One region of the Streptomyces sp. NPDC058741 genome, then DNA from elsewhere that is predicted to be linked to it. Evidence: riboswitches for the same ligand, from Rfam matches in the RefSeq annotation. Region 1 holds a riboswitch; each other region holds the start of a gene.
What was found. Region 1 has a riboswitch for thiamine pyrophosphate ahead of ACFW6P_RS25640 (thiamine ABC transporter substrate binding subunit). Riboswitches for the same ligand answer to the same signal wherever they lie in the genome.
Positions count from the first base shown of each region.

Region 2: linked by a shared signal. The riboswitch ahead of thiO (glycine oxidase ThiO) and the one ahead of ACFW6P_RS25640 (thiamine ABC transporter substrate binding subunit) in region 1 are both predicted to bind thiamine pyrophosphate.
Region 3: linked by a shared signal. The riboswitch ahead of thiC (phosphomethylpyrimidine synthase ThiC) and the one ahead of ACFW6P_RS25640 (thiamine ABC transporter substrate binding subunit) in region 1 are both predicted to bind thiamine pyrophosphate.

Region 1 is NZ_JBHYQH010000039.1:37,910-41,177, reverse strand. Features, by position in the region: partial or broken gene ACFW6P_RS25650 (carboxymuconolactone decarboxylase family protein) at 1-55, opposite strand, end outside; gene rlmN (23S rRNA (adenine(2503)-C(2))-methyltransferase RlmN) at 263-1,369, shown strand; TPP riboswitch at 1,394-1,500, shown strand; gene ACFW6P_RS25640 (thiamine ABC transporter substrate binding subunit) at 1,577-2,662, shown strand; gene ACFW6P_RS25635 (ABC transporter permease) at 2,701-3,268, shown strand, end outside.
Region 2 is NZ_JBHYQH010000008.1:94,506-97,773, reverse strand. Features, by position in the region: gene thiS (sulfur carrier protein ThiS) at 1-187, opposite strand, end outside; gene thiO (glycine oxidase ThiO) at 184-1,353, opposite strand; TPP riboswitch at 1,351-1,462, opposite strand; partial or broken gene ACFW6P_RS09250 (hypothetical protein) at 1,514-1,862, shown strand; gene ACFW6P_RS09245 (NAD(P)/FAD-dependent oxidoreductase) at 1,895-3,136, shown strand; gene ACFW6P_RS09240 (Rv2175c family DNA-binding protein) at 3,238-3,268, shown strand, end outside.
Region 3 is NZ_JBHYQH010000003.1:84,615-87,882, reverse strand. Features, by position in the region: gene thiC (phosphomethylpyrimidine synthase ThiC) at 253-2,055, opposite strand; TPP riboswitch at 2,048-2,237, opposite strand; gene ACFW6P_RS03225 (YibE/F family protein) at 2,976-3,268, shown strand, end outside.

The sequences.
Region 1 (3,268 bases):
GCGCCGTCGACACCTCCGCCAGCTCGGGAACGAGCTCCGCGGGATCGCCGGGCATCCGCGGAACCATCGGGATCTCCGCCGTGATCGAACATGTTTCCATCGCCTTCTCCTCAGGCCTTCAGGTTGCTGTCACCGTCCTGACGGATCGCGGCAGAGGAATGCGACACGGGAGGTGATCGACGACCAGCGGCGACCACCGACGCCGGGCGCCCGGGTCGGCAGGGGCAGGCCACCCGAGTCGATCTGCGACACTGATACAGCCATGCCTAAGCCCGGAGAACTCACATTCGTCGCCCCCCGCGGAGCCAAGAAGCCGCCGCGGCATCTTGCCGATCTCACTCCTGCCGAGCGCAAGGAGGCCGTCGCCGCGGTCGGGGAGAAGCCGTTTCGCGCCAAGCAGCTGTCGCAGCACTACTTCGCGCGGTACGCGCATGATCCGGAGCAGTGGACGGACATCCCCGCCCAGGCGCGCGGCCGGCTGCAGGAAGCGCTGCTGCCCGAGCTGATGACCGTCGTGCGGCATCTGTCGACCGACCAGGGCACCACCCGCAAGACGCTGTGGCGGCTGTTCGACGGGACGCTCGTCGAGTCCGTGCTGATGCGCTACCCGGACCGGGTGACCATGTGCATCAGCTCGCAGGCCGGGTGCGGGATGAACTGCCCGTTCTGTGCGACCGGGCAGGCGGGGCTGGACCGGAACCTGTCCACCGCCGAGATCGTGCACCAGATCGTGGACGGGATGAGAGCCCTCAGGGACGGGGAGGTCCCCGGCGGTCCCGCGCGGCTCAGCAACATCGTGTTCATGGGAATGGGCGAGCCGCTGGCGAACTACAACCGGGTCGTCGGTGCCATCCGGCGGCTGACCGACCCCGAGCCCGACGGGCTGGGTCTCTCACAGCGCGGGATCACCGTGTCGACGGTCGGGCTCGTCCCGGCCATCCACCGGTTCGCCGACGAGGGCTTCAAGTGCCGGCTGGCGATCTCGCTGCACGCCCCCGACGACGAGCTGCGCGACACCCTCGTCCCGGTGAACACGCGGTGGAAGGTCCGGGAGGTGCTGGACGCCGGTTTCGAGTACAGCGACAGGTCCGGACGGCGGCTGTCCGTCGAGTACGCGCTGATCCGCGACATCAACGACCAGGCCTGGCGCGGAGACCGGCTCGGGCGGCTGCTCAAGGGCAGGCCCGTGCACGTCAACCTCATCCCGCTGAACCCGACGCCCGGGTCGAAGTGGACCGCCTCCCGGCCCGAGGACGAGAAGGCGTTCGTCGAGGCCATCGCCGCCCACGGTGTGCCGGTGACGATCCGGGACACCCGTGGACAGGAGATCGACGGGGCGTGTGGTCAGCTCGCGGCCACCGAACGGTAGTCTGACCGGCGTAAGAACATCTGCATATTCCGACAGGGGAGCGCCACAGCGCTGAGAGTGCGGCACACGGCCGCAGACCCTCCGAACCTGGCCCAGGTCATTCTGGGTAGGGAGATCGGTCACCACTCGAGCTGTTGCGCCCTGGCCGGGACCTCGGAACGTCCCGGCCAGGGCCGCGTCTTCTCCTGGTCACCCAGGAGGAATCCAGTGAGCATCAACAGGAACCGGCTGACGGCGGCGGTCGTGGGGCTCGGGCTGGCCGGCACGCTCGCCGCGTGCGGCTCGTCCGGCGGCGGTCAGGGGTCCGGCGGCTCCAGGACCGTCACCCTCGTCAGCCACGACTCGTGGGCCGCGTCCGAGGACGTCATCGCCGCCTTCGAGAAGGAGTCCGGCTACAAGGTCGACGTCCTCAAGGACGGCGACGCCGGGCAGGCCGTGAACAAGGCCATCCTCACCAAGGACAACCCGCAGGGCGACGTCTTCTTCGGCGTCGACAACACCCTGCTCTCCCGTGCCCTCGACAACGGCCTGTTCCAGCCGTACGAGGCGAAGGGCTCGGAGCAGATCAAGGCCCAGTACCGGGTCGATCGGGAACGGCATCGCGTCACGCCCGTCGACACCGGCGACATCTGCGTCAACTACGACAAGAAGTACTTCGCCGACCGGGGTCTCGAGCCGCCGAAGAGCTTCGACGACCTGGTCAAGCCCGCCTACAAGAACCTGCTGGTCACCGAGAACGCCTCCTCGTCCTCGCCCGGCCTCGGATTCCTGCTCGGGACCGCCGCGCGGTACGGCGACGACGGCTGGCAGGGTTACTGGAAGAAGCTCAAGGCCAACGGTGTGAAGGTCGTCGACGGCTGGGAGCAGGCCTACAGCGAGGAGTTCTCCGGTTCGGCCGCGGGCAAGAAGGCCAAGGGCGACCGGCCGCTCGTCGTGTCGTACGCCTCCTCACCGCCCGCCGAGGTCGTCTTCGCCGATCCGAAGCCGAGCACGGCCCCGACCGGGGTCGCCGAGGGCACCTGCTTCCGGCAGGTCGAGTACGCCGGGCTGCTGAGCAACGCGAGGAACAGCGAGGGCGGCAAGGCGCTCCTCGACTTCCTGATCAGCGAGAAGTTCCAGAACGACATGCCGCTCAACATGTTCGTCTACCCGGTGCGCGCGGGCGCCCAGGTGCCGCCGGAGTTCGTCAAGTACGGGCCGCAGGCGAAGGATCCCGGGACCATGGACCCGGCGAAGATCGCCGAGAAGCGGGACGAGTGGATCAAGTCGTGGACGTCACTCGTACTGAAGTGACCGGCCGGGCGCGGGGCGCGGCGGCGCGGATCGGCCTGCTGGCCGTGCCCGTCGCGTTCTTCGCGGTCTTCTTCGCCTACCCCGTCGCCGCGATCGTCGCGCGCGGGCTGAAGGTGGACGGGGCCTGGCAGTTCGGGCGGCTGGGGGAGGTGCTGGCGCAGTCCGACGTCCGGCACGTCCTGTGGTTCACCACCTGGCAGGCCTTCGTCTCCACCGCGCTCACCTTGCTGATCGCGCTCCCCGGCGCGTACGTCTTCGCGCGCTTCGACTTCCCCGGCAAGCAGGTGCTGCGGGCGGTGGTGACGGTGCCGTTCGTGCTGCCGACGGTGGTCGTCGGCACGGCGTTCCTGGCGCTGGTCGGACGCGGCGGGCTGCTGGACGAGCTGTGGGGCCTACGGCTGGACACCACCGTCTGGGCGATCCTGCTCGCGCACGTCTTCTTCAACTACGCGGTGGTCGTACGCACCGTGGGCGGGCTGTGGGCGCAGCTCGACCCGCGGCAGGAGGAGGCCGCGCGGATGCTCGGCGCGTCACCGCTGAGGGCGTGGCGGCAGGTGACCCTGCCGGCCCTCGCCCCGGCCGTGGCCGCCGCCGCGCTCATGGTCT
Region 2 (3,268 bases), on a different contig from region 1:
CGGCGGTGAGGACTTCCACGCGGTCCCCCTCGGACAGCGGTGTGCAAGGCCACTGTGCGCGCGGGACGACGTTTTCGTTGAGGGCGGCGGCCACCCCGGAGGGCGAGGCGGTCAGCGACCTCACGACGGTGTCGAGAGCCGTGCCGGGCCGGACGTCCCGGGGCTCCCCGTTGACGGAGATGTTCATACGGGCTGCTCCGTGAGTGCGGTCGCGGCGTGGAAGCGCCGCGGGGTGAAGGGCCGGGCCTCCTCGGGCAGTTCGCCCGTGACCAGGGCGTGCGCCAGGGCGTCGCCGGTGACCGGTGTGAGCAGGACGCCGTTGCGGTAGTGCCCGGTGGCCAGCAGCAGCCCGTCCAGACCGGTCGGGCCGAGCAGCGGGGCGTTGTCCGGGGAGCCCGGCCGCAGCCCGGCCCGGGTCTCGGTGAGCGGCAGCTCGGTGATGCCCGGGACCAGCTCGTGCGCGTCGCGCAGCAGCTCGTACACGCCGCCCGCGGTCACGGTGGTGTCCCAGCCCTGCTCCTCGGTGGTCGCCCCGATCACCAGCTCGCCGCTCTCGCGCGGCACCAGGTAGACGTGGCTGCCCCGCACCACCGCGCGGACGGTCCGGCTCAGGAACGGCCCGTGCCGCCCCGGCATGGTCAGCCGCACGACCTGTCCCTTCACCGGCCGCACCGGCGGCAGCACGTCCTCGGGGACGCCCGCGAGCCGCCCGCTCAGGCTGCCCGCGGCCAGTACGACGCGCCCGGCTCCCAGCGTGGTCCCGCCGGCCGTGACGGCACCCGTGGCCCGGTCCCGTGCGACGGTGAGCCGCTCGGCCCACTCCCGGTGGACGGCCACGCCCGCCCGCTCGCACGCCTCGACCAGCGCCGCGGCCAGCCGCCGCGGGTCGATCTGGTGGTCGCCGTCGACCCGCAGCCCGCCGCGCACCCCGGGTGCGAGCATCGGCTCGAGCCGGCGGCACTCCCGCCCCGGCAGCCACTGCGACTCCAGGCCCGACTGCTGCTGCAGGGCGTGCAGTTCGCGCAGGTGGGTCCGGTCGTCGGCGTCCAGGGCCACGGCGAGGGTGCCGCAGCGGCGGTAGCCGAGGTCGTGGCCGGTCAGCTCGGTCAGCTCCGCGGCGAAGTCCGGGTAGCGCCGGGCGGAGGCGAGGTTCAGGCCGAGCAGGGTCTGCTCGCCGTAGTGCAGTTCCGTGACGGCGGCCAGCATCCCGGCCGCCACCCGGGCGGCGCCGCCGCCCGGCTCGGGGTCCAGCACGGCCGTGGAGAGCCCGCGCTGCGCGGCCCGCCAGGCCGTGACCAGGCCGATGATCCCGCCCCCGATGACGAGGACGTCTGAGGTCGGCGTACGCGACATGGGCGTCCAGCCCCTCCCTTCGCCGGCATGACCCGGATCAGGTTCGTACGGTCGGAGGCCGCCAGCCTCCCTCTCAGCCCGGTGCGTCCGGGCTCCCGCGAGTGCTCTACGTCGGCCACCCTAGCCCGAGCCGGCACACCGCAGTAAGGGAGCCTCGCCCATGGCCCGATCGCTCGACGGTCTCGTCCTCGCCCCGGTCGCCGACCGGGCCCCGGGCCAGGTGGGGACCCGCACCCGGTTCACCCACCACGAGCGGGACGGGCGGATCTGGGCCGACTACGCGGGCGGACGTCGTACACGGGCATCTCGTGGGTATGCGGGAAGGTGACAGGCTGGATTTCCGGTACGTCCAGCTCAAGCGGGACGGGTCCACCTCCTCGGGGCACTGCGTGTCGACGGTCGTGGAGCTGCCCGACGGGCGGGTGCGGCTGGAGGAGAGCTGGGAGTGGGAGTCCCAGCAGGGCAGCGGGACCAGCGTTGTGGACCAGGTCACGGCGCACGAGCACTGACTGACGGGGTGTCAGTTGTCTATGGTGATCAGGTGAGCGAGCAGACGCGGGAACCAGGGTCGTCCGCGCCGCGGCGCGTGGTCGTGGCGGGCGCGGGCATGGCCGGGGTGCAGACCGCGGTCGCCCTGCGCGAGCGGGGCTTCGCCGGCGACGTGGTCCTGATCGGCGCCGAGCCCCACCAGCCCTACGACCGGCCCCCGTTGTCCAAGGCCGTCCTGCTCGGCAAGTCCGAGGGTTCCGCCTTCGACGTGGACTTCGCGGCCCTCGGCATCGAACTGCGGCTCGGCTGCGAGGTGCTGCGGCTGCGCCCCGGCGACCACGAGCTGGACACCCGGGACGGGCCCGTCCCCTACGACGTCCTGGTCGCCGCGACCGGGGCCGATCCGCTCCGGCTGCCCGGCGCGGAGCACGAGCCGGGCGTGCATCTGCTGCGCACCCTCGACGACGCCGAGCGGCTGCGGCCTGTGCTGGCGGGGCAGGGTGCGATCGTGGTCGTCGGGGCGGGCTGGATCGGCGCGGAGTTCGCCACCGCCGCCCGGGAGGCGGGCTGCGCGGTGACCGTCGTGGAGGCCGCCGACCGGCCGCTGGCCGGGGCGCTGCCGCCCGAGGTCGCCGCGCCGATGGCCGGCTGGTACGCCGACGCGGGCGCGGTGCTGCGGACGCACGCGCGCGTGGAGCGCGTGGGGCCCGGCGCGGTGTACCTCGACGACGGCTCGCGGCTGCCCGCGGACGCGGTCGTCGTCGGCATCGGTGCCCGCCCCGCGACGGCCTGGCTGGCCGGGTCCGGGATCGAACTGGGCGCGCACGGGGAGATCCTGGCCGACGAGCACCTGCGCACCTCCGTGCCCGACGTGTACGCGGTCGGCGACTGCGCCTCCTTTCCCTCGGGCCGCTACGGCGAGCGCCTGCTGGTGCACCACTGGGACAACGCCCTGCAGGGGCCGCGCACGGTCGCCGCGAACATCGCCGGCCGGGCCACGGGGGAGATGCCGGCGGTCTACGACCCGGTGCCGTACTTCTGGTCCGAGCAGTTCGGGCGGTTCGTGCAGTACGCCGGGCACCATGCGGGCGCGGACCGGACGCTGTGGCGGGGCGACCCGTCGGGCCCGGCCTGGACGGTGTGCTGGCTGCGCGGCGAACGGCTGGTCGCGCTGCTGGCGGTGGGCCGGCCCCGGGACCTGGCGCAGGGCCGGCGTCTGATCGAGTCGGGCACACCGATGAACCCGGTGCTGCTGGTGGACCCCGCCAGACCACTGAAGGCGGCTGCCGCGTAGGGCCGCGGGCGCATGCGCGGGGCAGGGACCCGCCCCGCGCATGCGCCCGGGTGGACCGGGCCGACTTCCGGCTGTCAGCGGCGGATGGCAGGCTTGTTTCCGTGACCGAGATTGACGCAAAGATCGATGCTC
Region 3 (3,268 bases), on a different contig from region 1:
CGGCGGCCGAAGGCACGCACCAGCGCGAGGTGGTACAGCGCTGGTGCCGTCGGCGCCCATCGGTGGATGCGGTCGTCGCACCGCGGATGCCTGATCACCGCCGTCGGCCGGAACGACACGACGCCGATGGTCCGGTGCTCCCGGCGATCGGCGACGGCCCTGCTCGTCCGCGCCTGGAGATACGTACTCCCGGTCTCCCGCGGCCTGGCGTGGAGGTGCGTCCCGCGAGTCGTCGACTCCAGCGCTTCAGACTCAGTCGGCGATCGGCAGGTACACCCGGTTGCCCGCCTCGGCGAACTCCTTCGACTTCTGGAGCATCCCCTCGGCGATCTCCTCAGCCGATGCCCCATCAGCCGCCGCACCACCGAAGCGCTCCGTGATGCTTTGACTGATCTTCATGCTGCAGAACTTGGGACCGCACATCGAGCAGAAGTGAGCCGTCTTGGCCGGTTCCGCCGGCAGGGTCTCGTCGTGGAACTCCCGTGCCGTGTCAGGGTCGAGGGCCAGGTTGAACTGGTCCTCCCACCGGAACTCGAACCGGGCGTCGGACAGCGCGTCGTCCCACTCCTGGGCACCCGGGTGTCCCTTGGCGAGGTCGGCCGCGTGGGCGGCGATCTTGTAGGTGATGACGCCGGTCTTGACGTCGTCACGGTTGGGCAGGCCCAGGTGCTCCTTGGGCGTGACGTAGCACAGCATGGCGGTGCCCCACCAGGCGATCATCGCGGCACCGATGCCGGACGTGATGTGGTCGTACGCCGGCGCGATGTCCGTGGTCAGCGGGCCGAGCGTGTAGAACGGGGCTTCATCGCAGATCTCCCGCTGAAGGTCGATGTTCTCCTTGATCTTGTGCATCGGGACGTGGCCCGGGCCCTCGATCATGGTCTGCACGTGGAAACGCCTCGCGATCCGGTTGAGTTCCCCGAGGGTCCTCAACTCGGCGAACTGGGCCTCGTCGTTGGCGTCCGCGATCGACCCGGGCCGCAGGCCGTCGCCGAGGGAGTACGTCACGTCGTACGCGGCGAGGATCTCGCAGAGTTCCTCGAAGTTCTCGTACAGGAACGACTCCTTGTGGTGCGCGAGGCACCACGCGGCCATGATGGAGCCGCCGCGGGAGACGATGCCGGTCTTGCGGTGGGCGGTGAGCGGGACGTACGCCAGGCGTACTCCGGCATGGACCGTCATGTAGTCCACGCCCTGTTCGGCCTGTTCGATGACGGTGTCCTTGTAGATCTCCCAGGTCAGCTCCTCGGCCCGGCCATCGACCTTCTCCAGGGCCTGGTAGAGCGGCACCGTGCCGATGGGGACGGGGGAGTTGCGCAGCACCCACTCGCGCGTGGTGTGGATGTTGCGGCCGGTGGAGAGGTCCATGACCGTGTCGGCGCCCCAGCGGGTCGCCCAGGTCATCTTCTCGACCTCCTCCTCGATGGAGGAGGTCACGGCCGAGTTGCCGATGTTGGCGTTGACCTTCACCAGGAACCGCTTACCGATGATCATCGGCTCGATCTCCGGGTGGTTGACGTTGGCCGGGAGCACCGCCCGGCCCGCCGCGATCTCCTCGCGGACCACCTCCGGGTCGACGTTCTCCCGCAGCGCCACGTACTCCATCTCGGGCGTGATCTCGCCGTTGCAGGCGTACGCGAGCTGCGTGACCGCCTTCCCGTCCCTGCCGCGGCGAGGCTGTCGGGGCCGGCCGGGGAAGACCGCGTCGAGGTTGCGCAGGCCGCCCCGGGGCGAGGTGTGCTTGATGCCGTCGTCCTCGGGACGGACGGGGCGGCCCGCGTACTCCTCGGTGTCGCCGCGGGCGACGATCCAGTTCTCACGCAGCGGCGGCAGGCCCCTGCGCACGTCGGTCTCGACGAGCGGATCGGTGTACGGGCCGGAGGTGTCGTACAGCGTGACCGACCGCCCGTTGGTGAGGTGCACCTGGCGGACCGGCACCCGCAGGTCGGGGCGGGTGCCCTCGACGTATGCCTTGTGCCAGCCGATGGACTTCCCGGCCTCCTCGGACTGAGCGTCCTGAACGGAGGCAGGCGTGCGTACGTCCTTGTTGGTCATGAGACCTACTCCCTACGCCGGCATTACCCGGTAACAGGTTCGGCGGTCGACGCAGCCATTTCCGTCTGCCGACATTCCGTGTGAAACATCACTCGACTTCGGTGATGTTTCATGTGAAACATCGCTGGGACGGAGGTCAGCGCCCTCTCAGCCCGGTGCTCCGAGCTCCCGCGTGTACAAAAGGTGACTCCACGCTAGCGGCAATCTTGGCGCGGTGAACAGAGGGCCCCCCTCGTTCTTGCGATGATCGGGCGGTGACCACGACGAACCGACCTCCGTACCCACCGCCCGAACCGCCCCGCGGCTCCGGCGCCGGACACGGCAACGGCCCGGGAGGCGGCCCTGATGACGCCGCCGGGGGCGGGCACACGCCTGCCCACGGGCAGCGGTACGTGCCGGGTGCGCGTTTCGGCGCCGGCCCCGAGCGTGGCGCCGGCGCTCCCGGCGGACACGCGTCCGGCCCCACCGGTGACTACGGCCCCGGCAGCCGCCGGGGTGCCGGGCCCGGAGGCGGTCACGAGACCGACCGGGACGGTGGGCGGGGCTTCGGCCCCGGAGACGGGTACGGTGCAGGCCCTGCGGGCAGACAGGGGCCTGGAAACGGGTACGGCACCGGTCCCGCGACCGGACAGGGTCCCGGAGGCGGGCATGACGCTGGTTCCGGGGCCGGGCAGGGCGGAGACCACGGGCACGGGCACGGGCACGGCGGTGAAGGGCACGGTCGCGGCGGTGACGGGCACGGCGGCGGTGAAGGGCACGGCGGCGGGGACGGAAACGATCCCGGCCGCGGCACAGGCGGAGGCCACGGCCACTCGCACAGTCACAGCCACGGTCCGGCCGCGCCGGTCTCCACGCACCTGCGCAAGGTCATCGCGGCGATCCTGATCCCCTTCGCCGCGGCGGTCCTGGTCGGTCTCGCCGTGCTGTGGCCGGGTGGCGCCCCGCCGCACGAGCGCACGGGCGTCGGATTCGACCGGCAGACCCAGCAGGCCACGGTCACCAAGGTCGTCGAGGTGAGCTGTCAGGAGGCCGGCGCCCAGGGCGTGCCGCCGACCGGCGACACCTCCACCGCCGAGGGCTCCTCCGCGGTGCAGCGGGAGAAGGGCGACTGCAAGCGGGCCACGATCCGGGTCGACAGCGGCAAGGACAAGGGCCGGACGTTCACGGAGATCGTCCAGCCCGACCAGTCCCGCCAGCTGCACGAGGGCCAGGA